Regions from separate parts of the Psychrobacillus sp. FSL W7-1493 genome, predicted to be linked through region 1. Evidence: riboswitches for the same ligand, from Rfam matches in the RefSeq annotation. Region 1 holds a riboswitch; each other region holds the start of a gene.
What was found. A riboswitch is a leader RNA that binds a small molecule or an ion and turns the genes downstream of it on or off. The one in region 1 is predicted to bind S-adenosylmethionine.
Positions count from the first base shown of each region.

Region 2: linked by a shared signal. The riboswitch ahead of metK (methionine adenosyltransferase) and the one ahead of metA (homoserine O-acetyltransferase MetA) in region 1 are both predicted to bind S-adenosylmethionine.
Region 3: linked by a shared signal. The riboswitch ahead of MKX96_RS14730 (methionine ABC transporter ATP-binding protein) and the one ahead of metA (homoserine O-acetyltransferase MetA) in region 1 are both predicted to bind S-adenosylmethionine.

Region 1 covers NZ_JBBOSB010000001.1:2,123,018-2,133,617, forward strand. The annotation lists gene MKX96_RS10770 (DUF5694 domain-containing protein) at 1-661, opposite strand, end outside; gene speD (adenosylmethionine decarboxylase) at 873-1,688, opposite strand; gene metA (homoserine O-acetyltransferase MetA) at 2,142-3,050, opposite strand; SAM riboswitch class I at 3,196-3,299, opposite strand; gene abc-f (ribosomal protection-like ABC-F family protein) at 3,384-5,252, opposite strand; gene MKX96_RS19590 (RAxF-45 family protein) at 5,361-5,513, opposite strand; gene MKX96_RS10790 (hypothetical protein) at 5,568-5,795, opposite strand; gene MKX96_RS10795 (sporulation protein) at 5,921-6,316, opposite strand; gene MKX96_RS10800 (AI-2E family transporter) at 6,322-7,518, opposite strand; gene MKX96_RS10805 (LCP family protein) at 7,586-8,536, opposite strand; gene msrA (peptide-methionine (S)-S-oxide reductase MsrA) at 8,712-9,233, shown strand; gene MKX96_RS10815 (ABC-F family ATP-binding cassette domain-containing protein) at 9,760-10,600, shown strand, end outside.
Region 2 covers NZ_JBBOSB010000001.1:1,310,913-1,321,512, reverse strand. The annotation lists gene MKX96_RS06750 (IS110 family transposase) at 1-714, opposite strand, end outside; gene MKX96_RS06745 (hypothetical protein) at 1,137-1,304, shown strand; gene MKX96_RS06740 (alpha/beta hydrolase) at 1,572-2,363, opposite strand; gene MKX96_RS06735 (gamma carbonic anhydrase) at 2,474-2,989, shown strand; gene metK (methionine adenosyltransferase) at 3,202-4,398, opposite strand; SAM riboswitch class I at 4,589-4,706, opposite strand; gene pckA (phosphoenolpyruvate carboxykinase (ATP)) at 4,924-6,510, shown strand; gene MKX96_RS06720 (hypothetical protein) at 7,403-7,879, shown strand; gene MKX96_RS06715 (hypothetical protein) at 8,151-8,459, shown strand; gene MKX96_RS06710 (hypothetical protein) at 8,545-8,994, opposite strand; gene MKX96_RS06705 (alpha/beta hydrolase family protein) at 8,995-9,786, opposite strand; gene MKX96_RS06700 (NUDIX domain-containing protein) at 9,764-10,237, opposite strand; gene MKX96_RS06695 (CPBP family intramembrane glutamic endopeptidase) at 10,352-10,600, opposite strand, start outside.
Region 3 covers NZ_JBBOSB010000001.1:2,904,991-2,915,590, reverse strand. The annotation lists gene MKX96_RS14745 (M20 family metallopeptidase) at 1-926, opposite strand, end outside; gene MKX96_RS14740 (MetQ/NlpA family ABC transporter substrate-binding protein) at 944-1,807, opposite strand; gene MKX96_RS14735 (methionine ABC transporter permease) at 1,819-2,481, opposite strand; gene MKX96_RS14730 (methionine ABC transporter ATP-binding protein) at 2,471-3,496, opposite strand; SAM riboswitch class I at 3,645-3,753, opposite strand; gene MKX96_RS14725 (AzlD domain-containing protein) at 4,047-4,355, opposite strand; gene MKX96_RS14720 (AzlC family ABC transporter permease) at 4,357-5,040, opposite strand; gene MKX96_RS14715 (TVP38/TMEM64 family protein) at 5,175-5,816, shown strand; gene lepB (signal peptidase I) at 5,809-6,357, shown strand; gene addB (helicase-exonuclease AddAB subunit AddB) at 6,437-9,931, shown strand; gene addA (helicase-exonuclease AddAB subunit AddA) at 9,918-10,600, shown strand, end outside.

The sequences.
Region 1 (10,600 bases):
GAGCTACCAAATGGACATGAGCTGCTCCTATTATCAAAAGTACCCGATCATTCGAAGAGGAGATTTCAGCGAGGTTTGCAAACAAAATAAGATTCCGTTGGTACCACCATCTCATCCAATCAATCCCCACATAGTCGCTCCCCCGACCTATACGAGCAATATGCATATACATTTCATGTTGCTTTTTTATGTATTTCTCTTCGTTTAGGCTTCTAATTAGCTCATCTATCCTTTTTTCACCTAGTGGGAGTATGAGCTTAGAACGATAAGTATCTATTAATTGAAAAACCTCTGTTTGTTCTTTTTCTACCCAATTCAGAACTTCTCCGATTGATCGATTTCCAACGTTCTCTATCCAATCTATCGCATATACCTCTTCGTGTTTTAACTCCGCTGCCGCTCGAAAACCAAACTGATGTATTTCATCTATTGCTAGCTCTAGTTCATTATTTAAATATTGATGATACTCTTCGTTTAATAAGTGATTTTTTTCTTTTTCAACTTCTAATGCAATTTTGTTAGGATGGAATTCTTTTATAGCATCTACAACTTTTCTTATCTCCTCTTGCCTTTTAGTAGATCGTAAGTTATCCGTGTCTACACTGTATAAATCAGAAGTATTTCCCATATGAAATGTCCCTAATACCATGATTTTGGTCATTTTTAATTATCATCCTCTCCCAATAGGTTAAAATTAATTTCATTAACACCTCGCCGAGTTAACATAATTTTCTATTATTTTCCCATATAAAGGAATAAAGGTAAGAAGACGAAAAATAAAAAACAGAGCAAATTCTATGCGAATTGCTCTGCTATTCTAGATGATTTTATCTTCATTTTGAACGATTTAACATGATACTTAGAGCTTAATATTATTCGGTTCGTGTCATGTTTTTGGCGTAAAAAATTTCATCCATTTCTGTTTTAAGCTTTTTGGTGATAGAGATTTTCTCTTCATTGGATAGCTCGTCTTCCTTGTAACCAAAGAGGTAGTTATTCAAATCAAATTGTTTCAGCTTACATTTGGTATGAAAAATATTTTCCTGATAAACATTCACATCAATCATATGGTAATATTCCTGCAAGGCATTCGGAATATAATTTTGAATGGAATTAATATCGTGGTCAATGAATAATTTATGACCCTTCACGTCTCTCGTGAATCCCCTCACTCGGTAATCCATGACCATTACATCGGTTTCGAAGGAATGTATTAGATAGTTTAGAGCTTTTAAGGGCGATATTTCTCCGCAAGTCGAAATGTCTATGTCTGCTCGAAACGTACTAATCCCTTCATCTGGATGATATTCAGGATACGTATGAACGGTAATATGACTTTTGTCTAGATGACCAAGAACGACCTCTGGTATAGGCCCAGGGGATTGCTTAAATGATTCTATCGGTGTTTGATCCACGGGTCCTTCTGACACTAAAATGGTCACACTTGCACCCTGGGGCTCGTAGTCCTGTTGCGCTATGTTTAAAATATTCGCTTCTATAATTTCGGACACTTTTGTTAATATATTGGTTAGACGCTCAGCGTTATATTGCTCATCAATGTATTCAATATATTTTTCCCTTTCTTCCTTCGTCCTTGTATAACAAATATCATACATATTAAAGCTTAGTGTTTTCGTCAGATTATTAAAACCATGTAACTCGATTCTTTGTTTTGGTGTCAAACTCATAGACATAACCCCACTTCCAATAATTGAAAATCATACTTTTATAGATATGTGTATCAACAAAATACAATGTCTCTTCAATTTTGTCTTCCCTAATATTTGAATAAATAAAACTAAAATCAATAAAAAACTCCTGAATATTAAAACAGGAGTTTATATGTGTCAATTTCAAGATTCCTGTTTTTATAGAAAAACACGAACAATTAAAAGAGAACAATAAAATTTATATGATTTTTAATAATAAAGTAGAATTGACTTTCGCTCATATCGCGGACGCTTTCCGTGGCGTGAGTGATAAGCCATCACCCATCGCTTTCGCACGTGGTTGTAACGTTTTTATCTGTCTCACTCATCCCTGCTTACGTCGCCGCCCTCCGCTGCAATCAATATATATAATGTTCACTTTTAATCTTTAAAATGCTTTTTATGAAATTGACTCATATATAATTTTTCTATTTACTCCCAGTTATAAGGAGTAGCCTGATAAACATAGTAATTCAACCAATTAGAAAATAATAAATGTGTATGTGCCCTCCATGTATTTAATGGCTTATTAGAGGGATTATTATTTGGGAAATAGTATTTGGGCATCTCAATATCTATTCCTTTAGTTATGTCTCTATGATATTCCTCTGCTAATGTGTGCGCATCATACTCTAAATGACCAGTGACCATCACCATTTTATTGTCGTTCGATTTTACAAGAAACACACCTGCTTCCTCCGAAGTGGATAAAATAGTTAGTCGCTCATGCTTTTCTATTTCTTCTTCAGATACAGAAGTGTAACGAGATACGGGAGCATTAAACTCTTCATTAAATCCTCTTATTAAATTCTCCACTTGGTCAGTTAATATATGCCGATACACTCCCGAGCATTTACGAGAAAGTGTGAATTTATCTATACCAAAATGATAATACAGTGCAGCCTGCGCGCCCCAACAAATATGTAAGGTGGAGGTAACATTTGATTTAGACCATTCCATTATTTCCTTCATTTCATTCCAGTAATCGACCTCCTCAAATAGCAACTGTTCTACTGGAGCACCAGTGATAATCATCCCATCAAACTTTTTTTCTCTTATTTGATCAAATGTCGTGTAGAAAGTATCCAAATGGGTTTTGCTGGCATTCTTGGATTCATGCGTCGCTGTATTCATAAAGGTTATATTCACTTGTATTGGGGTATTCCCCAGAAGCCTTAATAGCTGAAGCTCCGTTTTTTCCTTCTCAGGCATTAGATTAAAAATAATAATGTTAAGTGGACGGATGTCCTGCTTGTAAGCACGCTCTTGATCCATGAGAAAAATTTTCTCTTCTTTTAACAGCTTAGCTGCAGGTAATTGTTTCGGAATATTGATAGGCAATGACTTTCCCCTCCCAATGAAATGTGCAAGAGCACCTGTGATTTCGCCTCAAACTAAGTAGGAAATCGAACAGGAGCAAGGCAATTATTAAAATAAATACCTCTCTTTCCATGTAAGAAAAGAGAGGCAGGAATTTGCTAACTAGCTCTTATCTTCCAAGATCGTCTTGTTAGGAATTAGCACCTTTCTGTACAACAGAGGTTGCCGAAGTATCACAGGGCCTAATCCCTCCACTTCTCTTGATAAGAATATTAAATTATTTAAATTATTCGTTAATAAGTTATATTAGCACGCTCTATTACTTATATCAACCCATTTTGAAAAGTATTCGGGTCATTCTGCTAAATCTAGCCATTTCTCCAATAATTGCTCCAATTGCTCCTCTACCCGAAGTTTTTCCAAGCTTAATGCCTCATAATTTTCCCAATCATTCTCTATGCTAATTTGTTTAGTTAGCTCACCTATAACATTTTCGAGCTCACTTATTCGCTTTTCCAAAGGAATTTCCTTTTGTTGTTTGGCAGGTATTGCTTCTTTTAATGGCTGATTGATTATTTCTTTCCTAGTATTTTCTTTCGAGCAAAACTCATTCCATTTTTCCCTTGCCCATTCGTAAGGGCCTTCAAATGTGGTAAGCTCGCCATGCTCTAGCCAAGCAGTCCTTGGAAATAGTTTATTTAGAAAATATCTATCGTGAGATACAGCAATAATAGTCCCTGTAAAATCATCTAGCGCTTCCTCTAATACTTCTCGTGAATCAATATCAAGATGATTCGTTGGCTCATCTAATATGAGACAATTTATGTCTTGATGCATTAGCTGAGCAAGACGGAGTCGCATTCTTTCTCCTCCGCTTAAATCAGCAATTCTTTTAAAAACATCCGCCCCATAGAACATAAACTTCGCTAAAATGTGTCGAGCCTCTCCTTCTGCCACATTTACTTCTGCTCTAAAAATATCTATTAAGCGAGCTTTTGGATCTGTTATTTCGAAATGTTGAGAAAGATATCCATGGCGCACATTACTACCAAATCGAGCTTCACCCGAATCTATTAACTCTACTCCTCTAAGAATATTCAAAATGGTAGTTTTACCCGTTCCATTCCTACCAACGATTGCAAGACGGTCCTTCCAATATACATGAAGCTCTGCACTGTTTAATAACATTTTTTCACCAAAGCTTTTGAAAGCCTCTTCCATTATGACAACTTCTTTTCCGCTTCGGGGTGCCGCGTCAAAAGATAGACTCATTTTCTTAGGATCTATTAGAGGTTTACGAACCTTTTCCATCCGCTCTAATGCCCGTTCCATATTCCTCGCCTGACGGTGTAAACTCGCATTTGGAGGAACTGCTTGGTTAGCCCAAATCCTTAACCTCTTTATTGCTTCTCTCATTTTCTTTATCTTTTTTTGTTGCTCCTCATACTGTTGAAATTCACGAGTAAGTTTTTCTTCCTTTTCGATTAAAAAAGAAGAATAATTACCATGATATTTCGTAAGCATACCATCCTCAAGATCTGCAACTTTTGTAACTACCTTATCTAAAAAATATCGGTCATGTGAAATAATAACAACTGTACCTGTATAACTAACTAAATACTCCTCTAACCACTCTATTGCAAACAAATCCAAATGATTAGTCGGCTCATCCAACAGTAAAAGGTCTGGCTTGGTTAATAGTAGCTGTCCAAGCATTATTTTCGTTTGCTCTCCACCACTTAAACTTGAAAATGGCTGTTCTACAAAACCACCTAGTTGTAGCCCTTCAACTACTTTATCAATTTCGGAATCAATCGTATATCCGCCCTGTAACGTGAATTTTTCTTGTATGTCTCCATACTGCTTTAGAAGTTTTTCCATTACCTCAGCATTTACCTCTGCTAGTTCTTTTTCAAGTATACTCATCTTTTTCTGTAGTAGCATAGTATCCTCGAAAGCATCGTATAACAGGTCTTTTCCTTTAACGCTTTCTGAAAAAGTAGGAATTTGGGCTAAATAACCTATTTTCGCTCCCTTTTTAAAAGTGATAATTCCATGATCAGGTTTTTCAATACCCGCTATTAGCTTAAATAGCGTTGTTTTCCCACTCCCATTTCGTCCAACTATTCCTAATTTGTCCCCCATTTTAATATCTAAAGACAGATCCTCAAATATAAGATTACCACCAAGCATTTTACTTATTTCCTGTATTTTGCATATCATTATGTTTCGCTTCCTCTCCAAATTATTGCTGGAAGCATTTTTCTGCATACAAAAAGACTGCTCGAATAAGCGAGCAGTCTTCTAATGTGGTTCAGAAAGAATGGCTTATCAGCTGTGAATTTCATGTAATTGTCTAAAAAAGGACAGACTGGTCCCGTTAGTAGCAAATCCATGAGTAATCGCACATGATGTGGATAAAAACTCCAATATAAATCCATGTGCATTCACAGTGTTTTTCATTCTTCCTTCACCTCCGTCCATTAATGTAAGATTATTTTAACATATTCCATTATTTAGTACAATGTGAATTTTTATTTATTCGTAACCTTCTAATCCCTCTAAGCCAGGATCATTTAACTCATTCGTATTTGGCATTCCTGCATCGTTTTCTTTATTTACTTCTGCATTTCCTGACTCAGGCCCATAATTTTGCCTATTATTATCAATGATTTCAGGCGGTGGAAGTTCATTGGATGTGCGGTCTTCACCGCAGGCACTCAAGGGCAACAAAGTAAAAATCAATATAGCTATAATTTTTTTCATGTCATACTCCTTTTGATACTGCAACTAAAAATGACAAGCTGCAATTCCTTTTCACATAGAATGGACCAATCCAATCATTTTATCCACAAAAAAACCAGCATTAAAAATGCTGGTCTTTTTGCTAATTATTCTTCAATGTCGAAATGTATCTCATCTTCATCGTTATATTCAGAGCCATTTTCAAACAATACAGTCGTTCTCAATATAAGCGTTGTCATTTCCTCTGCACCATCTGGAAGCCATCTTTCATCTGGCATGATTTCAAAAGGAATCATTTGCATATCCTTTGAAGCTACTGTGCCTACCAGTTCTATAGAATGCTTGGAAACAACTTTGGGAGCTTCTCCATTAATCACTTTAAAGACTTCTAACTTAATATTCTCGATTTGCTCATAGTCATGAACTCCATCAATATAAATCGTACCTGAAAGATTGATCCCATGTTCAATATAAGGATGATCCACCACAGTATCAATCTTTATGGATTTCACTTCAATACTGGAGTTGAATTTTTTGGCCATTATTCTCATTCCACCTTGTTATTTGTGTACTCATAGTGTTTTTCAACAATTGGTTCAAATTTATTGTACCTCTTTTTAAACATTGTGTAAAAATGGGAAACGATAACTTTTAAAATAGCATAGCCAGGTATCCCCAAAATTACTCCAGGAACTCCGAACATCGCACCAGAAGTAATCAATACAAAAATTATTGTAATCGGATGCACATGCAATGATTTGCCCATAATTTGTGGCGATATAAACTTCCCTTCAATTAACTGAACAATTGTCCAGACTACTGCAAGTTTGATAAGCATGAAAGGAGAGGTAACTAAGGCAATAATTGCAGCCGGAGTTATCGCTATAACTGGACCTAAGTATGGAACAACGCTCGTAACCATTGCTATAACACCCAACAATAATGCATAATCCATCCCAATGATGGTGAAACCAATAAAGATCATAATACCTATACACATAGAGACAAGAATTTGACCCTGAATATACGAGCTGATCTGCTTATCGATGCTAGAAAAAACCGACTTTATGTCATCTCTCATGCGGGGTGGAAAAATTTTTAGTACATAAGCAGGAAGCTTTTCCCCATCCTTTAAAAGATAGAATAAGATAAAAGGAACAGTAACGATTGCCAGTATAAAGCTAGTTAATATACCGATAACAGAGGAAATTCCTGTTGCAATTCCTGTAAAGGTTTCCTGGAAAAATGCACCTAGCTCCTTCGGTAAATCATACAGAAGATTAGCAACATCTGTTTCTATTTGCAAATAGTACGTGCTTATAAGAGAGTTCGTTCTCAAGAATGAATCTAAGCGGGTTAAGACTTCTATAAAATAACCTGGAAGCTCTTCTGCCAATTTAAAAAATTGAGCTTTTAAAAATGGAAACACTAAGAAAACTAATAAGGTAATAATACCAACTAAAGCTAAGAAGATGAGTAGTATACCAATCACTCGTTTAACTTTAATTTTTTCTAGCATACGCAATATTGGTCTAAGTAAATAATAGATGATGACTGCTAATATGATTGGTAGGATGACATTCCCTAGAAAAACGGTTAATGGGACAAATATGAAGGAAATTTCATCATAAATCATGATAATTAAGCCAATCATTAAAAGCAGTATAAGCGTAAATATAGTATTACGACCACCTAAAAATTTTATGTATCTAGTTGAGAAAAAAGAAGGTTTTTCAGGTTCCAATTTTACATAACATCCTTTCCTAACTTAATTTTACGAATGAATAAATTTTATCGCAAATTTAAAAGTCCTATTCCCCTAAAAAATCTTCTATGGCCTTTCTATTCTGATCCTCGTCAATCACTAAAACATCTCCTGCGTGACTATAGTTCTTATCGTAATAGCTTCCTGGTACAGGGACAGTCATTTTATCCATTTCTAGTTTTCCACTAACTATAGCATCCATGACTCGAATAACTTTATCCTTACGTGAATAGTCTGTTTGAATATATCCTTCAGCTGCACCTATAAATTTGGGTACATTAGAAACATTTTGTATGGAGATTACCTCGTCCTTTAATGCTTCCATTACTTTTTGTTGACGGGCAACCCTTCCAAAATCACCTTCTCCGTCGGCTCGGAATCGTGCATAACCAAGTATTTCCTGTCCATTGAGCTGTTGTTCACCTTTTGTAAGTGAAACTCCAATTTTTTCAGACATATCCTTCTCTACATCCATTGTAATTCCTTCAGGAGCGAGAATATCTACCAATGATTCAAAGCTTCTAAAATCTATTAATGCATAATGATGGATAGGTATATCAAACATATTCTGAAGAGTTGCCTGCAATAATGGCACTCCGTCTAAATAATAGGCTGTATTAAGCTTATAAGACTTGTAGTTAGGTATATCCGCATAAATATCTCGCATAAATGAAATGACTTTAACGTCATTTTTTTCTTTATCCCAAGAAATGACCATCATTGTATCTGTTCGGGATCTCTCTTTCCCTCCCGCTCCGGAATCTGCTCCAAGGACTAGAATATTTTCTCGTTCACCTTTTGACCAAGCATCCCCTTCAAAGTCAATATCCTGTTTTACTTTTGTTTCATTAGCTAAATTATAGCCTTCCCGATATTGTAAAAATGAGTAAATACCAATTGTTAACCCAGCTAGTAACAGAACAGTAAGGAATACTCTTCCTTTCCGTAGTTTTTTTTTCGGTTTATATCGTCTTTCTGTATTTCTTTCTTCAGTCATATTAAATCTCCCCTTGAGCTCTTCATAGATGCTGTTTTGATGGTGCACGTATTTAGTTTCCCATATTTATATCATACTCTTATAATAACGTATTTACAGTGCGTTGGTTTCAGAATTTTGTACAACTTGAAAAGTAATGGTAAAATCATTTTACTATAATAGGAGGGATATAAAAATGATAGAAAGAGCTACGTTCGCAGGAGGCTGTTTTTGGTGCATGGTAAAACCGTTTGATACTTGGGAAGGCATACATAAGGTAACATCAGGATATATGGGTGGTCATATCGAAAATCCCACATATGAACAAGTGAAAAAAGGTAACTCAGGTCATTTAGAGGTGGTAGAAATCCAGTATGACTCCTCTATCTTCGATTATGAGAAACTACTAGAAATATATTGGCAACAAATAGATCCAACGGATGCTGGTGGTCAATTCCAGGATCGAGGCGAAAGCTATACGACAGCAATATTCGTATATAATGAAGAACAACGCATGCTCGCAGAAAAGTCTAAAGAGCAGCTAGCGGCTAGCGGTAAATTTTCCAAACCGATTGTTACGGTAATTCGAGATGCTGAAACGTTTTACGAAGCAGAGGACTATCACCAAGACTTCTATAAAAAAAGTCCTGATCATTATAAAGAAGATCTTGCTCAATCAGGACGCGTGGAGTTTATCGAAGAACATTGGGAGAAATAATTTAAACTTAACGTCAGATTTTCAAGGTAAGATGCTACAACTATGGGTGTATGGACTGCTGTCGTTCATACACTCGTAGGCATGTTCATTGCTTTCCAATGATTGGCCATCAACTATTTTATCTTCATGATTATTAAAACCTTTTCCAACTACGGTTTCTTTATCAAATCACAGAACCCATGGGTGAAGTTGGTATTAAAACTTGTTCAGATTCTGAAAGACTATTGAATGCTACCAGCTCAATTTCAAGTGAAGAACATCCGAATAAAGTGATCATTAATAAAGATAATAGATGTAACTAAAAGTATTACTGTATCCACCACGCCATACTTCTATCTTAAAACCATCAATATCTACCATAATCTCTCTCCATTAAATACACGCTGGATGGTTTCAACATTTTTAGGAATTTCCTTTAAAATATCCCACCATTAGGGTTAATATAAGCCCAACAAATCAACGTTTGATAGCTTTTGTTTGAACACCGTGCTATAATAAGAGCATTGTGAATTTTAGGAGGTATAGCATGATTGCAGTAAGTAATGTAAGTCTTCGATTTGGTGATCGTAAATTATTCGAAGATGTAAATATAAAGTTTACACCTGGTAACTGTTATGGGTTAATCGGTGCAAACGGAGCTGGTAAATCTACATTTATCAAAATCTTGTCGGGGGAAATTGAGCCACAAGAAGGTAATGTGATTATGAATCCAGATGAGCGCTTAGCGATTTTGAAGCAAAATCACTTTGAGTATGAAGAATACAATGTGCTTGAAACAGTGATCATGGGTCATAAACGTTTATATGAAGTAATGAACGAAAAAAATGCAATTTACATGAAGGAAGACTTTTCTGACGAAGATGGTATGCGTGCCGCTGAGTTAGAAGGAGAATTTGCAGACCTTAACGGTTGGGAAGCTGAATCAGAGGCAGCCATCCTTTTACAAGGACTAGGTATTCCTGATAGCATGCACCAAAAGAAACTGTCTGAATTAACTGGGTCAGAAAAAGTAAAAGTACTTTTAGCTCAAGCTTTATTTGGCAAACCAGATGTACTTTTACTAGATGAGCCTACCAACCATTTAGATATCAAAGCAATTCAATGGCTAGAAGATTTCCTGATCAACTTTGAAAATACTGTAATCGTAGTTTCGCATGACCGTCACTTTTTAAACAAAGTATGTACACACATTGCAGACCTAGATTTCAGCAAAATCCAAGTTTATGTAGGAAACTATGACTTCTGGTATGAATCAAGCCAGCTTGCTACTAAAATGGCTCAGGATCAAAATAGTAAAAAAGAAGAAAAAATTAAAGAACTACAAGCCTTCATTGCTCGCTTTAGTGCGAATGCATCTAAATCAAAGC
Region 2 (10,600 bases), 810 kb from region 1:
AAGGCTGTGGTATAAGGTTTTCTGAAATGGATTACGATTTGCGGCTGTCTTCAATTTTTCTGACTTGCTGTTTGCCCATTGTTGCGAACGGCTTTTACAGAATTCTTTTATCTTTTTTGCGATTGTTTCTTCACTAGTAGCCAATACTTCCTCTGAAGTAGGGAATGATTGGAGCGAAAGTAAGGAAACGTCTGAATACAAATCTCCAAAAACACCACAGTATTCAGGAAATACTTGGTCTAAAACGGACTGGAATTGTAGTTTGGTTTGTACATACATACCAGTAATATTTTCATGTTGTCTTGTAAGGTTACGTAAATTTAAGAGCTGGATTCCTCGTTGTTTATAAGGCTCTAGATCCTCTTTATAAAACATCTCGCAGAGATGACGAGCGTCTATGATATCCGTCTTTACTTTACGTAAACTTGAACTCTTTGCTCGATACGAAACGAGTGGATTAACCATGATTAATAAATATCCTCTCTCTTCGAAAAATTGGACAACTGGTGTATGATAATGGCCTGTAGATTCCAAAACAATCGGGGGCCTTTCTCCAGAAGCCTCTTCTATTTCTCTAATAAACTCTAAAAGAATTGTAAGCCCTTCAAGTGTATGAGCCACTTTAAAGCTCTTTTTGTACGGTTGCTTTTTCTCCAAGAATGCTTGAACCTGACTTTCGCCTTTTGCCACATCCAGACCAATTACTGGATTCATCATTATTTTCCTCCTTGTCATACAATTAACCGGTAACCCCTATTCCTCCATGTAGTATCATAGCTTCGCTTGTTATACGAGATCAGAGTCCCAACCAGCCTCAATCATGTTTCTACAAGTAGGGGGCGAACTGTTTAATTGACGGGATCATTAGCCCCACGGGTGCTTACGTTCTACCCCGGCTACCGCAATCATATATCGATATAAAAAAAGGTCAACCAGAAATATCTGGCTAACCTTATAATACGAACGGGTGCTTTAGCAAAATATGGCCATCATTTTGGATGGTCTATTTTTATGTCCAAAACGTTAAGTTGATCTCAGATATGCATTGTGAAATGTTACACTTAAACTAAAGGCGAAGGTTAGTTTAATAGAAAGTGTTAAAATAATGGAAATGTTTATGGTGAGGTGATATAAAAATGAAAGGTTATCTATATGGGGTATATGCTCTAATAATTGCAATAATCTCGATGTTTACAGGAGAAATAGTAACATTTATTATGCTTGGATTTATTTTAATAAGCCTTCAAAATATTCATTTTACTTTAAAGAAGATACTAGAAGTTAACCAGAAGAAGATTGACTAACGGGTGCTTTCCAAAGTAAAATGAGCCAGGAGAAAAATATCCTTGCTCATTTTTTAAGTCTATTTAAAATCAAACTTTACCTTTAACATAGCCTTTTATTTCTAAGGTGGCTTTGTCCTAGCCTCATATTAATGTTTATAATATTTTTTTCAAATGATGGATTATTCGTTTGTATATTTTGAGGAATTGTAATTCAAATTATACATGTCCTTCGTTTCGTTTAAAGCATTTCTATTAGAACTTCAGTTTCTAGTGGTTAGTTAATTATTACACGATATAACCAATGGATCTTAATACATTATTAATGAAGGAATGAGAATAAGTAAATATTTCTTCTCTTTCTGGCTCTAGATACAAGTCATGAAAGCAATTCTTCCATTCCTTAAATTGATAATCCGATAACTCTTGTTTTTTCAGCCATACTTTAGCTGCAGTTGTATCCGTAATTTTATCTCTTTCCCCTGTCATCAATAGCAAAGGAACATTAGGAATAGATTCATGATATTGACTTACCGTTTTCATCTCATTTTCCAGCTCTTTATACCAGCCATGTGAAATTATTGTTCGATAATAAGGATCATCAACTAGATTTTGATAAGCGCCGTAGTTTCTAGTGAGTTCCTTGAGCTGAATATCATGGTTTATCTTTTGCTGCACGGAGATTTTAGCTAAAGTCTTCGTCCATTTAGATGGAAGCTTGTTTAACTGTAGCCATGGAGATGTCAAGATAACACCTGCATACTGGACCTCTATTTTATGTAACATTTTCATCACCAGGGTTGCCCCAAGACCATGTCCAATTATGAATATAGGAAGATCATAGGAAACTGCCACCTGTACTGCTTGTTTTATGTATTCTTTGTAAAGATCAAAAGATTCATCATGAATGGTTTTTGCTCTCACCAACTCCCCATGTCCTGGTAGATCTCCCATTACTATATGGCAATTAGAGCTTCTCAATTTTTCGATTAACCAAGCATAGCGTCTGTGATGTTCATAGGCACTATGAACAATTATTACTACTGCTTTTGCTTTTTCATCTGATTCCCATTTCCACATGTTCAACATACCTCATTTCTAAAACACTCTCCACGTACTATTTATTTCCTTCTTCCCATTTGTTTGATAGGATTAATTATATTCTAATAAAATAAAGGAGTGTGTCTATTTTGATTTATCCTTACAAAGATAAGAAACCTTCGATTGATGAATCAGTTTATATTGCTGATTATGTCACAATTACAGGGGATGTTACAATCGGACCAGAGACTACAATTTGGTTTAATACGGTAATTAGAGGGGACGTTGCCCCTACTGTGATCGGAAGTAGAGTAAGCATTCAAGATTTAAGTTGCCTACACCAAAGTCCCAATAACCCACTAATCATTGAAGATGAGGTCACTGTCGGCCATCAGGTCACTTTACATAGCTGCACAATACGTAAAGGTGCATTAATTGGCATGGGTTCCATTATATTAGATGGCGCTGAAATAGGTGAAGGTGCTTTTATTGGAGCAGGAAGCTTGGTTCCCCAAGGCAAAAAAATTCCACCTAATACGCTTGCTTTTGGAAGTCCAGCAAAGGTTATACGAGAACTAAATGAGGAAGATAAAAAAGATGTCCAACGAATTATTCATGAGTATGCTGAAAAAGGACAATATTATAAATCAGTAAAACCAATTTAAAATTTTTTAAGAAACTAAAGCATTCTTATATTTTATATAATTTATACCCATTAATCCATTATGAGTAAACGCACCCAATTATTAATCTCCTTTAAATACACTTAGTTTTCAGATCATCTGTATAAAAGTATAAAAAGAACAGAAGGTATTAAGAGATCAATCTCTTAATACCTTCTGTTTTTATAAGAGGCATTCTGTAATAGAAGACTCTTTTATAGACCAGCTTTTTGCTTTAATAGCTCTGCTTTGTCTGTTCTTTCCCATGGTGCATCAATATCTGTACGTCCAAAATGTCCGTAAGCAGCAGTTTGCTTGTAGATTGGGCGACGAAGGTCTAACATTTTAATAATGCCAGCTGGGCGAAGGTCAAATAGCTCACGGATATAAGTTACCAAATCTGCTTCGGATACTTTACCTGTTTCAAATGTATCAATAGCAATTGATACAGGCTGTGCTACACCGATTGCATAAGCAAGCTGTACCTCACAACGATCAGCAAGACCAGCTGCAACAATATTCTTTGCCACATAACGAGCTGCATAAGCTGCAGAACGGTCTACTTTTGTTGGATCCTTACCAGAGAAAGCTCCTCCTCCATGACGAGCATACCCACCGTAAGTATCTACGATAATTTTACGACCTGTCAAACCTGCATCCCCTTGTGGACCACCGATAACAAAGCGACCAGTCGGGTTGATAAAGTACTTTGTTTCGTCTGTTATTAAATTAGTAGGAACTACTGGTTTAATCACATGCTCTTTTAAATCTCTTTGAATTTGTTCTAACGTTACTTCCGGATGATGCTGTGTGGAAATAACAATCGTATCGATATGAACTGGATTGTTATTTTCGTCATATTCTACTGTTACTTGTGTTTTACCATCTGGTCGTAAGTAATCTAATGTTTCATCTTTACGAACCTCAGCTAATCGGCGAGCTAGTTTGTGGGCTAGGCTAATTGGAAGTGGCATAAGCTCTGGTGTTTCATTACAAGCATAGCCAAACATTAAACCTTGGTCCCCAGCTCCGATTGCTTCAATATCAGAATCAGACATCGAACCTTCTCGAGCTTCTAGTGCTTGGTCAACTCCCATAGCGATATCAACCGATTGCTCATCGATAGCTGTAAGAACTGCTGACGTTTCTGAGTCAAAACCATATTTAGCTCGCGTATATCCAATTTCTTGAATAGTAGCTCGCACTACTTTTGGAATGTCTACATAAGTAGAGGTTGTGATTTCTCCAGCAACTAAAACCAAACCTGTAGTAACTGTTGTTTCACAAGCTACACGAGCGTTTGGATCTTCCGTTAAAATCGCATCTAAGATAGCATCTGATATTTGGTCACAAATTTTATCTGGATGACCTTCTGTTACCGATTCCGATGTAAATAATCGTCTTTGTGTCAAAAAATTCCCTCCTATGTCCTGCGAGATTTCTCTCAGGAATTGATACGGTACTCATTCCCATGTCAAGCCTATAGTAAACTTGAAGCCGTTTCGGACTTGGCACACAAGGATTTAGGGCGATGTAATATAAAAAAACCTCTCACTCACGTAGTTACATGAGGAAAGGGATTAATATCATAAACACCTTTCACTCTTATCAATCAAGGAATTTCACCTTGTATCAGGTTTGGCACCTTTGTAACTTAAGTACAATTACAGGTTGCCGGGTTTCATAGGGCCTGAACCCCTCCACACGCTCGGAATAAGAGTATCCGTTCAATTCACCATCATACGTATATTAGCAAAATAAGTCAACAGGTAAATTTGTTATTTATTCACAATTACAAAAAAAAATCATTTTTTGAGCTTTAATTAGTGTAGACTATTTAGTTTAATGTGTTATACTATTTCACATATCAACGAAAAATCCTCTTTATGATGTTTCCGTGAAGAGCTAAAAACTTTAATAAAGGATGGTAATACTATATGAATTCAATCGATACTGTGAGCGAACTGAACGAATTGTTAGCTGGTAACAACATTAGCCTGCAATTATCAGTACCACAATTAGTGGAAAAAGCTACGTCAAGAGGAGAAGCAGTACTAACTTCCACTGGAGCTGTTAAAGCAGAGACGGGCAAATATACAGGACGTTCTCCAAAAGACAAGTATATTGTTGATGAACCTATCTCAAAAGACAAAATCGATTGGGGATCTGTAAACCAACCTATCTCATCTTCGCACTTTGAAGCATTATATTCAAAAGTTATGAACTATTTAAAGGAAAAAAATGAACTATTCGTCTTTAAAGGATACGCTGGAGCAGACAAGGATTCACGTTTAAGCATTCAAGTTATCAACGAATATGCTTGGCACAACCTTTTTGCTCATCAGTTATTCATTCGTCCTTCTGAAGAAGAATTGTTATCTCATAAAGCAGACTTCACTGTAATTAGTGCACCGAACTTCAAAGCAAATCCGGCTGTTGATGGAACTAATTCAGAAACGTTCATCATCGTATCCATGGAAAAACGCATCGTTTTAATCGGTGGTACGGAATACGCAGGAGAAATGAAAAAGTCTATATTCTCTATTATGAACTATTTATTGCCTGAACAAAATATTTTACCAATGCATTGCTCAGCTAACGTTGGAGAAAAAGGCGATGTAACATTGTTCTTTGGTCTTTCAGGTACTGGAAAAACTACCTTATCTGCTGATTCAGGAAGAAAACTAATTGGTGACGATGAGCATGGCTGGTCAGATAATGGCGTATTTAATATAGAAGGCGGTTGTTACGCAAAATGTATCGACCTAACAAGAGAAAATGAACCACAAATTTTTGACGCTATCAAATTTGGTACAGTTTTAGAAAACGTAGTTGTAGACCCTACTACTCGTACTGCTGATTATACTGATAGCTCTTTAACTGAAAATACTCGTGCAGCTTATCCAATTCAATATATAGATAATATTGTTGATCCATCTGTTGCTGGTCACCCAAATACAATCATCTTCTTAACTGCAGATGCATTTGGAGTGTTACCTCCAATCAGTAAGCTTACTAAAGAGCAAGCAATGTATCACTTCTTGAGTGGATTCACTTCTAAGCTTGCTGGTACAGAGCGTGGAATTACTTCTCCACAGCCTGCTTTCTCAACATGCTTCGGTTCTCCGTTCCTACCATTACATGCAACTGTGTATGCTGAAATGCTTGGTAAGAAAATCGATGAGCATGGAGCACAAGTATTCTTAGTAAACACTGGCTGGACTGGTGGAGAATATGGTGTAGGAAGCCGCATGAAGCTTTCTTACACGCGTACGATGGTTCGTGCTGCAATCGAAGGTAAATTAACTGATGTGGAAACAACTAAAGATGCAGTATTTGGATTAGATATTCCTACTAGCATTGACGGAGTTCCTTCTGAGGTATTAATCCCTCGTAACGCATGGGAAGATAAAGCTGCTTATGATCAAAAAGCGTCTGAGCTAGCTCAATCCTTCCGCGAAAACTTCAAAAAGTTTGGAACTGTCTCTGAAGAGATATCATTAAAAGGCGGTCCTACTGCTTAATACACTTTAAACTTAAGAAGCTAATACAATAAAGCCTACTTCTAAAAACGAAAAGCTCTGTCAATTTTACTCTGAATGTAAAATTGGCGGAGCTTTTTTTGATAAAAAAATGTTATAAATGTCTAATGGGTTTGTAGTTGGAAAGAAAACAACGAAAAACATAGTGCCGTTTAGATGTGTGTTATTTATTGTAAATTTTTATAAACAAAAGAAAATTATGTTAGAATGTATTTAAGATTGTAATTAATTTGGAGGTGAAATTAATCTAAGTTGACACTCTTAATAATTATTGGAGCTTTTTTAATGCCGATATTAGCTATTATTTTTTGTCTTAACCTAGTAACAATCATAAAAAAAGTAAAGAGCGACGAATCTACTACTAAAAATACATTTTGGATGACAACGTCTTTTATACTAATTGTATGGAGCATGTCTCTTAGCGCTATATTCAGCTTTACTACCAATCCCCAATAAGAATATCCTTTTAAACACCGGTACTAGCCTTTTTTAATAAAATGATAAAATATTTAAAGAAAAAAACGCTTAAATTCTGAGCGTTTTTACTGTTTTCATAAAGATATTGTTGAAATATATGCTGTTTAAGCCAATTATCCTCTATACTCAGCTAACTATTTCCTAGGAAATCCCCTCTCCTGCATCGCTTATGCTTGGACTCCGATCTTAAAGCTTAGCACTATATCTTAACTAGAATATTTTCAAAAGAGTTTGAAGAAACCAAAAGGCAGAGTATATACCAATAAATTAAATAAAAGGTTATTTATGTTTACACATTAATTACTCATAAAGACTCGTTAATGTAAGTGATCCTCTTAATAAGGGCAAGGATGTACACTAATCTCTTAAAATTTCACGAAAGATGGGAGTATCATAAATGAAAAAATGGTTGTTGCTAATGTTATTTTGCGTCACCTTAGGTCTATCTGCTTGTTCTCAAGGTGAAGAAGACACACTGAAATATTTGGGGGTTATTAGTGAGGGAAAAGTTTTGGGTTATGAATACACTGTAATAAAAGAGCAGAATAATTATTTATGGAAGATAGGATACAAAGAAGATATAACGATTATCGAAGAGAGTACTTACAATAAAGAAGATTTATTAAAATTTAGGAATGCTGTAATTGACAGTAAATTGGTATTATCAAAACTTATTATATCGGTATCATACTTACTAATTGTTACTATAACAACATTTCTCCTTTATAAAAAAAATAGAAAGATGCTTAAAGATGCCAGTGCAGTGATAACTATTTTTGTAGGCATTGCTGTATATATTGCATTTAAAGCGTCATTTGATTTAAATAGTTTATTACACGACATTAAATACTTCTATTTAATCCTTACTATTTAAATTAAAATGTGAATGTCAATCGTCTTTATCATACGTACAACTCCACATGAAAGAGGTTATGCTAATGAGTATGAATGCTACCTTTCTACTCCGTTTTAAGTTTTGACCGCCATTTTTACTAAGAAAAAACAGTCTTTGTATGCAGGAACAGAGGTTGTTAAGAGATAAAACTTTAGTGAAATAAGGGGGAATTCGATTGAAAAAACTCTGCTTACGAATATTCGCAATGGTGCTGATATTAGTCATCACAGGCTGTTTCTAGCTTGAACCTATGACTTTTGAGGGAATTTACTCAGGAGACTTATCAGAAGTATCCAAAATAGAGATTAGACACGGTAATGGAGAACTTAAAGAAATTACAGATCAATCAATTATAAACTCTTGGCTTGATAGTATAAAAAACATCGTATTTGAGCCTTCTACAAACCAAGAGGGGCATGTTGGTTATCTGTATAATGTAAGCCTTTTTGAAAAGGAAATTTTAACACTTTCCTTTTCTACTACACAAATAAATGATTTTTATTACAATGAGAATGAGCAAGTTTTGCAGCAATTACATTCGTTATTCAATGAAAATTAAACGATCCCACGAATCTGTAATAAACTGACAAAATAATAAGAGGTAACAGACTAAGTCCATTACCTCTCCCATATATAAAGGAATACTAATCCTCAAAGTCGTCATGATATTCCATTTCAGTTGAAATTGGGAATATTGCTTTTATCTCTTCAGCCTTTTCTTCATCTACGTTTGAAAAAATGATTTCAGCTCCATATTGCCCAATTTCTAATTGTTCTTCTCCATTTGTGTTGAAAAACATGGTGAACCATTTCAGTCCCCCTATTGGGTCTTGAGAATAGTTTCGGAAAAACAATCTGTTCTCATCGGTTAAATTTACGGTAAAAATCTTCATTAACCCTTCATTCAGTGCCTCAAAGCTTTTTTCAGAAAGCTCATTGACTACTTCCTCTTCCTCAGCCCAGCAATGTATCACTACTTCCGAATACTCATTCGTATACTGATCCCATAAGTCCTCCCAAAAGCTTAAATCTATTGGGAACACCGACTTTTCCTCTAAACTCATTGACTCTACTTTAACAACTAACTGACCCACTTATTTGCCTCCTCCATGTTTTTTCATCCATATACACACGTCCTTCACTACTTGTCGATTTACTTTAGAAGGAAAGTAATGTGTGAAGTCTGGATAATACCATGTCTCTACAATTTTGTTATACCCTATTAAAGCCTGTTCTAACACTTTTGCATGCTCAATTGAAACATTCACATCTTCTCTCCCATGAATGATTAACACAGGGGCATGAATTTCTTCGATTTGGTTCAATACATTCCTTCCCTCATATTCTTCCTCACGGTTTGAGGGAGTCCCACCTATTACGCGTTTCATCATTCTTCGCATATCCAGTCTTTCCTCATATGTTAGATAAATATCAGATACTCCCGCCCAGGAAACAAGCGAGGTGATGTCTTCTCTTATAACAGCTGTCCATAAGGCCATCATGCCACCCCTAGAAAAGGCAAAAAGATGGACTTTGTCGGGGTTGCAAAATTGTTTTAATACATCCACCGCATAAACGGCATCCCATCGATCCTCGCCACCAAACTCATCTCTTCCTTCTCCGCCACGATTTCCACGATAATAAGGGGCAAAGATAACAAGTCCTTGAGAAGCAAATTGAGCAATTCGTGCAGGGCGAACCATGCCAACCCCTTGGATCCCTCCTCTGCAATACAGCATTCCATCATAAATTCCCTCTTTGATCGGATATGCTAGCATTCCTTTTATCCGTAAGCCACAGGACCAGTATGTAATTTCTTTTAAATGCACATTCGGATTTGGAGATGGATATACACGAATTCTATCAATCGTTCCATCTTTCTTCATAAATCATCACCTCTTTAAGAATGACTTCCATTCCTTTGTCCTTCATATGAAAGCTTAAGTTAGGACAAGATTTTAGCTCCTTTGACGTGAGCCAGACTGCTCCATCTGTTTCATACTGTACTGCCTCTGTATGTATATCCTTCACCTCTGCTATAAATACCGCCTTACAAAATGGTTTCACATCATGAACTACATATTCGGCAAACCATTCTAATCGGTATACTGCTACATTCGTTTCTTCTAAAGTTTCTCGGATAGCAGCTTCCTCTATAGTTTCATATACCTCTTTTTTACCACCTGGAAACTCTATTCCTCTTTTAGGATGGTTAGTTAATAACCATTTATGATTTTTCTGTGCTAAAACGAGCACATGCTGAGGCACTATTGAAAAGTTACCTTTTTCAAAACTAAGATCCACCCTATATCCATTTAAATCATTAAAAGAAATCATATATGTACTCTCCCTTGTAATTCATTGCTTGATGTTGCTGTTTGACTGTATATTTACTTTAAAAGTTTATCATAGGCAATAAAAAAAGGTTTAGCATAAAACTAAACCAGGAGTCTAAATAATAATAAACAAGTAAACAAGCATGATTCCTAAATCCGCTATACTATGACTGACAATGGATGGAACAATAGTATGAAATTTTGAGCGAAAAATGCCCCACATAATTCCTGCAAGGAATACCATCAAGGTAGCGAAAACAGGTATATGGAAAATAGGCATGACCACTACAAAATGATATAGGGCATAAAAGAATGCCGTTATAATAATTGTAAGCTTCGAGCCTAGTCTATGTTGTAATCGGTC
Region 3 (10,600 bases), 780 kb from region 1:
ACAAACTCTCCTACTGCCTCAAGCTCTTCATGAAGAATTTCATCTAATTTAGAATTTAATACAAAGTCCTGAACCTCGTTTTGGAATCGCTCAATTCGTACGGAGGCTCCTGTTGCAAGTGCTGCGCCATTTGCAATAGCATGGACTTTTTCTGCTACTTCCTCTGTTTTCTTCCAGCTTTCTGCTCGGATATAGAAGCGAGCAGAAGCGTAGTCAGGAATAATGTTTGGAGCATCTCCACCGTGGGTGATGATTCCGTGGATACGTACATTGCTTGGAAGCTGCTGACGAAGGGCATTAATGCCATTGAATAAAAGAATGACAGCGTCTAAAGCGTTTATTCCTTTCTCTGGAGATCCAGATGCATGTGCTGCTTTCCCATGAAAATGAAAATCTAATGGATCCACAGCCAGTGTTTCACCAGTTAAAGAAGTCTTACCAGAAGGGTGAATCATTAGTGCAACATCAACATCCTTAAGGAAACCGTGTTTTACAAAACTTCCTTTTGCACTTCCATTTGGTCCACCTTCCTCAGCGGGAGTCCCAAGAACGACTACGTTTCCTCCTGTAAGAGGGAGGGCCTCTGCTAAGGCAATTCCAGCTGCAACGCTCGTTGTTCCGATAATATTATGCCCGCATGCGTGACCTAGTCCTGGAAGGGCATCATACTCTGCAAGGTAAGCTACGGTTGGCCCTTCTTTTGCTCCCTTTTTTATAGCGTAGAAGGATGTTTCATGGCCTGCAACGGAAGTAGTTACCTCGAAGCCGGCGTCACGTAGTAGCTTTACATGTTTTGCACTAGCGAAGAACTCCTGGTTGCCGATTTCAGGATTATTATGGATTTCCTGACTGACCTGCACGTATAATTCTTTGTTTTCCTCAATTGACTTTAACAATAATTCCTTTGGTTCTTTTACAATACTCATCTGTATTCCTCCTATTTTTATTTGATTAGATCTTCAAATGTTTTATCTAGTTGTTCTTGCGTTAAAATAACTAAAGCGGATCCGCCTTTTGTATCCTCGGTGATAACTTTTTGGATATCTTCTTCTTGATATAATTCGACAATACGTGTGTATGTTTCGTTATTTTTATCTTCTCCACGGGCTACTATTGTGTTGACATAAGGATAGATGGATTCATCCTTTCCTTCTTCTTTATATATAGGGTCCTCACCAGGTGAGAAGCCAGCCTGACCAGCAACGCCGTTATTGATGATAGAAGCAGTAACGTCCGGCAACACTCGTGGTGTTTGTTGGGCAACCATCGGAATAATATCTAAGTTCAATGGGTTTTCGACAATGCCGCTTGGATCTCCAAAAAGCCCGAAGCTATCTGAAAGGGTGATTAAATCAGCAGACTCTAACAAACGAAGTGCACGAGCCTGGTTAGATGGGTCATCTGGAATAGCAATTTTATCGCCTTTTTTGATTTCACTAATGTCTTTAATTTTTTCCGAATAAACGCCAAGAGGAGCAAACATGGTTGAACCAATTGGAACAAGGTCATTTCCACTTTCCTTTACGTATTGGGATAGGAAGGAAATATGTTGGAAGGCATTTAAATCGATATCTCCCTGTGCTAAGGCATTATTGGGTAAAGTGTAGTCTGCAAACTCTATTAACTCGATTTCAATACCTTCATTTGCTGCTTTCTCCTTTAATATTGGCCACTGGGCACCATCTGAGCCATTCACACCAATTTTCACTTTAACTGTATCTTTGTCTGAAGCAGCTGAAGAGTCGTTACAAGCTGCTAAGACTATTGCTGCCAAAAGAGCAATTACTAATAAACTAATTTTTTTCATATCTATTCTCCTTATCGTCTGATGAATTTTTTTGATAATGCATTACCTAACCACTGGGCAAGCTGAACTAATACGATGAGTATAACGACGGTTACGAGCATGACACTTCCATCGAAACGCTGATATCCATAGGTCATTGCTATATGGCCTAGTCCGCCTCCACCGACTGTTCCTGCCACAGCAGAAAAGTCTATTAAGCTAACAGTTATAAAGGTTAAGCCGAGAATAAGAGGTCCTAGAGCTTCAGGTATTAAAACGGTAAATATAATTCGTAATGGACTTGCACCCATCGCTTGCGCTGCTTCTATCACCCCGGGATCAATGCTAACTAAGTTATTTTCCACAACTCGAGCTATAGAAAAGCTGGCGACAATGGTCATTGGGAAAATGGCGGCTGCAGTTCCAATAGTTGTTCCCATTACAAATCTAGTGAGCTGAGAGATGGCCACTAAAAAGATGATAAAGGGGATTGGTCGAATAATATTGATTAATATGTTCAACACTTGAAAAACAATTTTGTTTTCTAAAATGTTTCTTTCTCGTGTTACGAATAATAGAAGACCAATCGTTATTCCTAAAATAGAACCAAATACTAAAGTGGCAATAACCATAATAATGGTTTCCCCAGTAGCTTCTACAATCCTTGGCCAGAAAGTACTCCAATCAACTTTCATGCTTTGCCACCTCCTGAATGTCAACGATTGTCTCTAGCTCATTAATGGCACTTTGTATTGCCACCGTGTCGCCTTCAAAAGACACGATTAAATCTCCAAAAAGCCTTTCCTGTAACTCTCGTATAGAACCATAAACAATATTGAAATGAATGCGATGCTTCTGAGTTATTTGAGATAAAATGGCTTTATTTGTTACGTCGCCCTTGAAGATTACTCGATAAAAGCCGTTGCCTCCTCGAGAACGCCAATCCTCTAAAATTTGTGGAGAAGGTAGATCCTGTTGTACAGATCGTATAAAGCGCTGAGAGGTAAGATGCTGTGGATCAGTAAATACATCGAATACGTCTCCTGATTCAATAACCTCTCCATTTTCCATTACAGCTACTCGATCGCAAATGGACTGAATGACGTGCATTTCATGTGTGATTAACAAAATGGTAATTCCAAATTCCTTATTCACCTTTTTAAGTAAGCGAAGAATTTCTGCAGTAGTTTCGGGATCCAATGCAGAAGTTGCTTCATCGCAAATGAGAATATCAGGTGATGTTGCAAGAGCTCGAGCAATGCCAACGCGCTGTTTTTGTCCACCAGACAACTGGCTTGGATAATCTTTCTCTTTATCAGAAAGCCCGACAAAGCTAAGAAGTTCATTCACCCTTTTTGTAATTTCATTTTTACTCAAGCCCGCTAGCTTTAGAGGGTAAGCTATATTTCCGCCAACTGTTCGAGAGTGGAACAAGTTAAAGTTTTGAAAAATCATTCCAATATTTCTTCGTCTTGCTCGTAACTGTTTGGAAGTCAATGATTTAACATCGATATTCTGAATAAATACAGAGCCTGCAGAAGGACGTTCCAGCATATTAACTAGTCGGAGCAGCGTACTCTTTCCCGCACCACTAAATCCTATGATGCCAAATATCTCACCTTCTTTTATTTTTAGAGAAACATCTTTTACTGCATGCACCTCCCGCTTGCCAAGACGAAAGGTCTTGGAAACATTTTTAAACTCGATCATTCAAATTACCTCCTCATACATCATTGGTTCGTTACAGACAAAAGATAGTCATCTACCTTTCTATCACGAGAAAAAGAGAGCTTCCTTGTTCTTATCTAAAAATGATAAGAAAAAGAAAGCTCTCCAGAATTTACGAAAAAGCCAACTTTTCTCATCTTTCAAGCATTGCGCTTGCAGGAGTTGGCACAGTATTCAAAGATTTGAACCTGTTGCCGAAACGTCATAGGGCCTGATCCCTCGGTTTCTCTAGATAAGAAAGTGATGTGCTATTTAATTGTTGTAAGAATTGTTTTAAACTTTAAACAATAAAAACATAACAGTCAAGAGGTTTTCAAAATTAGGGTAATTTGAACTATAATATGCAATATTTAAATTACAAATTTATTAAAGTCACGGACAATTAAGAGAGAATTATTAAAAATATAAAGTTTTGTACTCTACGAGGAGGCATTCGTCGGTGAACGATAAGCTATCAGACGTCGCTGCCACTCTATCATAATTCGTAAAATGCATGTTTAATAAAATGAATTTTTTGAAGAAATTAACCCCTTTATATAAAGAGGCTATAAACTGCTAAAAAACCAACTGTTCCAAGGACTACTACCATCACATTTTGAAATAAAAAGGCGAGAGTAAAAGCAATGATTGCACCTATAAAACCAAATAAAATATCGCCTTCTTGTATGTATAAAACTGCTGGAAATATTAATGCCCCTAAAACAGCAAAAGGGATATTACGTAATATACCTGAAATAACAGGTGGCAGTTCCTTGCCTTCTAAAAATGTTAAAGGAAATGCTCGAGGAATGTAAGTAACAACTGCCATACCAAAAAGCATCCACCAATACCAACTACCCAATTTATAACACTCCTTTTGGCAAGCTTTTTTGTTTTCTTGCATAGATGATTTCAACTAGAATAGAAGAAGCAAGTGTTGCGACTAATATAGCCCATCCAGTAGAAAGTAAGCTAGTCCAGTAAAAAAAAGCATTAATCACAGCAGAAATGAGGGCTAGCATGACTACTTTTCGGTTATCCTTCATAGACGGGACTAGTAATCCTATGAACATGGCATATAAAGCTATAGCCATCGCTGCTTTTAAAAAAGCAGGGAGGTTTGCACCAATCGCATGACCAATTGCAGTGAAGACAACCCAGCTACTATAGGCAATAATCACGACACCAAATGCAAACGGGGTGGAAATTTTCTCGCCTTTTTTAGTAGCAAGAACCGAAAAGGCTTCGTCCGTTATCCCAAATGCATAAATTCCTTTTATCCATCGTTTCTCGCTTTGCATCTTTTCATTGAGTGATGCCGTCATAAGAAAGTGACGGATATTTACTACAAAAGTATTTAATACAATTAATATAGGGTCTACCCCTTTTGTAATAAGCGTTAAGGACATATATTGGGCTGCTCCAGCGTAGACAAATATGCTCATGGCGGTTGCCTCCAGAAGAGACAATCCTGAGGTTTTTGCTAATAGGCCAAAGGTGAGAGCTACGGGAAAATAACCAATAGCGATACTTAGTCCATCCCGCATCCCGCTAGCGAAAGATCTATTCACAAAATATTCACATCCTTTTTACATAATGAAAAAATTATACTATAAGAATATAGTTTTATGTATACAATAAAAGGGGAAAGTATAAATATACATAGGCGGAGGAGAGAGACATGCCAGATTGGTTATCGTTTGAGACACTTACTGATTTAACAAAAGAATATCGGACACTTGGCCCGATTATCGGCATTTTTCTGCCCTTTCTGGAAGCCTTTCTGCCATTTTTACCATTAGTGGTTTTTATCGTTGCTAATGTAGCTGCTTATGGTTTATTGTTTGGATTTTTATTATCATGGGTTGGTTCCTTTGTTGGAGCTTATACTGTATTTTTAGTTATTCGTAAATATGGACGGGCCAGAGTTTTAGGTTTTATAACTAGGCATGAAAGAATACAAAAATTAATATTATGGGTAGAGAGGAATGGTTTTGGACCACTATTCCTATTGATCTGTTTCCCTTTTACTCCATCTGCTCTGGTTAATATCGTAGCAGGGTTATCGAATATAAAAAAACATACGTATTTATGGACTGTAGCCTCAGGAAAGCTCATTATGATTTTTGTCGTTAGCTTTATCGGCTCAGATCTTAAAGCGCTTGTTACACAACCGGTTCGAACTGCAATTGTTATCCTAATTATTGCTATCTTATGGTTTATTGGAAAGCGTGTGGAAAAAAGAATTGAAAAGAGAGTAGAAGAAGACATAAGTGGGGTCAATATAAAAAGAAAGAGAAAAAGAGGAGAGACATTTGAGTAAATTTAAGCAGGAGACAATGGAATGGGTCATTGCCATAACTATCGCTATAGCTATTGTAGTCGTAGTTAGAATGTTTCTTGTAACAAATTATGAAGTTAGTGGTAAGTCGATGATGCCAACCCTTGCGGATAAGGATAGGGTATTAATTAGTAAAATCTCTCCAATCAACCGTATGGACGTCATCATTTTTAACAATGGAGAGGAAGACTTTGTAAAGCGTGTCATTGGGTTGCCGGGAGACACAATCCGGTATGAAAATGATGAGCTATTTGTGAACGAAAAACAGATAAAGGAGCCATTTCTAGAAAGTAATCTTGCTTATAAAAATCCAGATGAACATTTTACCGAAGACTTTAATTTACTTGAATTAACTGGCAGTAATACGGTACCGAAAGGCAAGCTTTTTGTACTTGGAGATAATCGAATTGCCAGTCTAGACAGTCGGTATTTTCATTTTATAGATAAAGATGAAGTTATTGGAGAGGTTAAATTCAAATACCTTCCATTGGCAGATGCCACCTTCAATTTTACGTCCGAATAATTTCCCTCACTTGACTATGTTTTGTACAATAGAGAGTAGGAGATTATTCGTTTTTTTTATGGAAAGGAGCTTGTTTAGCTTGTCATTACGAATTATTAGTGGTCGGTCTGGATCCGGTAAGACAAAGTTTATACAACAAGAAATTGTTCAATCAGTAGATGCGGCTCCATTCGGAGATCCGATTTTTTATATAGTACCTGACCAAATGTCATTTTCCAGTGAATATGACATGGCCGCTGATTCAGGGGTAACTGGAATTATTCGCGCCCAAGTGAGTACATTTAAACGGCTTGCTTGGCGTGTTCTTCAAGAAACAGGTGGTATAGCTAAAGAAGAAATTAGTGGCTTTGGCTATCGTATGCTTATTCGTAGCTTATTAGAGGACAACAAGGACGAATTTACTTTGTTTAAGCGTGCATCTACTAAACGGGGGTTCACTGACCAAATAGAAGTGCTATTGAAGGAATTTAGTCGTTATTGTGTGGACTCCTCTTCGATGAGCAATGCCTTTAGCAGCTTAAAGGCTGTCGATGCCCCTCAAACATTATTAGATAAATCCTCGGATATTATGATGATGCTTGATTTAATCGAACAAAGGCTAGGGACAAGCTATGTAGACGGAGAAGGGTATTTAACAATACTCGCAAATAATATTAAGGACTCCTATCTATTGGAAACCTCAGAAATTTATATTGATGGGTTCACCTCCTTTACTGCTCGAGAGCTAGAAATTATTCAAGCATTGATGAAAAAGGTGAAGAGACTATCTATTGCACTGCCGATGGAGAGTCTTTCAGATGCCTATGATGAGCAATCTCTTTTCTTCCAGCCTGCTAATACAGCTGCTAGATTAATTGAAATGGCTCAGACTGAACACGTTCAGGTAGAGGAAACGATGCATTTTAAAGATCAAAGACGGTTCGTAGCAGAAGAGCTTGCTCATATTGAAGCTAATTTCGATCAAATACCAGCTTCTCAAATTATGTCTAACGGAGCACTAAGGCTAACGGAGGCAATGAATAGACGCGCCGAGATTCATGCGGTTGCTAGACAAATTAGAGATTTAGCTCATTTTAAAAATGTCCGCTATAACGAAATGGCAATATTACACCGGGATACTGAAAGTTATGAAGGGCTAATAGAGACAACCTTTCCCCAATATGAAATCCCATTTTTCATAAGTAAAAAGAAATCTATGCTTCACCATCCTCTGATCGAGCTCAGCAGAACAGTTTTAGAAATTATTCAATCTGATTGGAAATATGAGCCGATGTTCCGAGCGATTAAAACGGATCTTTTCTTCCCGATCGATGCACCTAAAACGATGTGGAGAGAGCGAGCAGATCGTTTAGAGAATTTCGTACTGTCCTTTGGTATATACGGGGATAGATGGTTTGATAGTCGAAGATGGGTGTACAAAAAGTATAGAGGCCTAGAATTCTATTCAAAGGTACAAACGGATGAAGAGCTTAGTATTCAGGCTGATATTCATGCTGCGAGAGATATTCTTATCCAGCCGATAAAGAATCTGGCAGATGCCCTGGAGGAATGTAATACAGGAAAAGATATAGCTATTGCGCTCTATACCTTTATGGAATCATTACAGGTGTACGAAAAACTGCAAAATCTTAAAGAAGTGGAGGAGGAAAGCGGACAGCTGTTGCTGGCTACAGAGCATGACCAAGCATGGAATGAATGGGTCGATGTGCTAGACCAATTTGTTCTAATGTTCGGAGAGAAGGAAATGTCTCTCGAAGAGACTATGAAAATCCTTGACGAGGGCTATGACCAGTTAGAGTTTTCTCGCATTCCTCCATCGATTGATCAGGTGATTGTTGGAAACGTGGATACTGCGCGTCTGACAAATATAAAAGCGGTTTTTGTAGTTGGAGTGAACGATGGTGTGTTTCCAAAAAGAATCGATCACGAGGGCTTGCTGTCGGATACGGAGCGTGAGTGGTTCGCACAAGTAGGCTTCGAGCTAGCACCGACTTCTCGAATGAGATTGCTCGATGAAAATTACTTGACGTATAAAGCCTTTGCTACGCCTTCTCACTATTTGTATGTTTCCTATGCTATTGCCGATAGTGAAGGGAAGGCTCAGTTGCCTTCCATGTATATTAGTAAACTCCAACAGCTTGTAGGAGGGGTACCACTAGAAATAGCGGTAATCGACCCTTCTGATATAAAGGACCCTAGCTTTAGTATGACGTTAATCAGCCACCCGAGAACGACTCTTGCTTACCTGTCGATGCAGTTACGACAGGCTTTACAGTCTGGAGAGTTGTCAGATGAATGGCAGGCTGTGTATCAGTATTATATGGAGGATCCTTATTGGTCAACGCTTATTAAGCGAATTATTCGCCCAATGCTGCGTGGAAACAAAACAGACCTTCTATCCTCGAATATAACGGCTGCTTTATACGGAGAAACGATTAATTCCAGTGTTTCAAGGGTTGAAAAGTATTATAGCTGTCCGTTTGCCCACTTTGCTGGTTATGGGTTAAAGCTAGAGGAGCGTTCAGAATATCGCTTAGAGGCACCGGCTATGGGAGATCTTTTTCATGCTGCAATGAAATGGATTTCAGATGAAACCTCTCGCTTAGATTTAACGTGGGGACAGTTGACTAGAGCACAATGCATGCAGCTTGCCAAGCAGGCAGTCGACCATATCGTACCAATTTTTGTACACCAACTATTGTTGAGTACAAATCGTTATCGTTATATTCAAAGAAAATTAGAGCAAATCGTTGGAAATACGTTAGTGGCATTAAGCAGACATTCCAAAGTATCTGGCTTCGTACCAATTGCTATCGAGGCAGGCTTTGGTCCAGGCGAACAATTGCCACCTCTAGAGATACCATTAAAACATAGACGTAAGATGCAATTGCGTGGAAGAATTGACCGAGTGGACGCAGCGAATGTAAATGGCAATATGTTCATGCGTATCATTGACTATAAGTCCTCCAAAAAGGGTCTTGATCTCAATGAAGTGTATCACGGTATTTCCTTACAATTGTTAACGTACTTAGACGTTGCTGTAGAAAATGCTAAAATATGGCTCCAGGAAGAAGCAGAGCCTGCTGGTGTACTTTATGTTCATATGCATAATCCGTTTATTCAAAGCGAGAAGGAATTAGAGGATGAGGAGCTACAGGATTCCATATATAAATCCTATAAAATGAATGGACTGTTGTTATCGGATCCAGAAGTGATTACAGAGATGGACGAGCAAATAGATGGATTTTCGAAGGTAATTCCTGTCCGGATGAATAAGGACGGCAGCCTTTCCAAATCCTCCTCAAAAGTTGTAGAACCAAATCAAATGAAACTTCTTCAAACCTTTGTCCGTAAAAAGCATGAACAGGCTGGGAACGGCATGAACGCAGGTGACACGAGAGTATATCCATATGTCATGAAGGATAAGATGCCTTGCCAATTTTGCTCATATAGGAGCGTTTGTCAATTTGACCCGCAGGATCCGGAGCAAAAGGTGCGAGTGTTAAAAGTAGATAAACCAGATATTATAGCGGACAAGATACAAAAGGAGATGAGTACAAATGAAGATTCCTAAGATGCCTGATGACTTAACTTGGACACCAGCGCAGTGGAAGGCAATCTGGGCAACTGGTTCAGATGTGCTCGTAGCTGCCGCTGCAGGTTCTGGTAAAACAGCTGTGCTCATCGATCGACTTATACAAAAAGTGATTGCAAAGGAAAATCCAATAAACGTAGATGAATTGCTAGTCGTTACATTCACAAATGCTTCAGCAGCAGAAATGCGTCATCGAATGAGAGAGGCATTGGAAAAAGCGATTGCCTTGGACCCTAACTCAAATCATTTAAGAAAGCAGCTGACGTTGTTAAACAAAGCACAGATTTCCACCTTGCACTCCTTTTGTTTAAACATTGTGCGTCAGTATTCCTATATGCTTACAATCGATCCGGGCTTTCGAATAGCAGATGACACAGAGGCAGCTCTTCTGCGCGACGATGTACTTGCAGACATCCTAGAAGAAGCGTACCAGACAGAAAATCCAGAAGCTATGTATCTATTATCCGACAGCTTCACCTCCGATCGAGATGATCAATCGATTGAAGTGATGATCGATAAGTTATATACGTATGCTCGTGTGCATCCAGAGCCAAAGAAATGGCTACTAGCTATCCCGGAAGCTTATGAGCTAGACAGTGACATGACGATAGATGAACTGCCATTCATCGACCCATTAAAGCTCGCAAT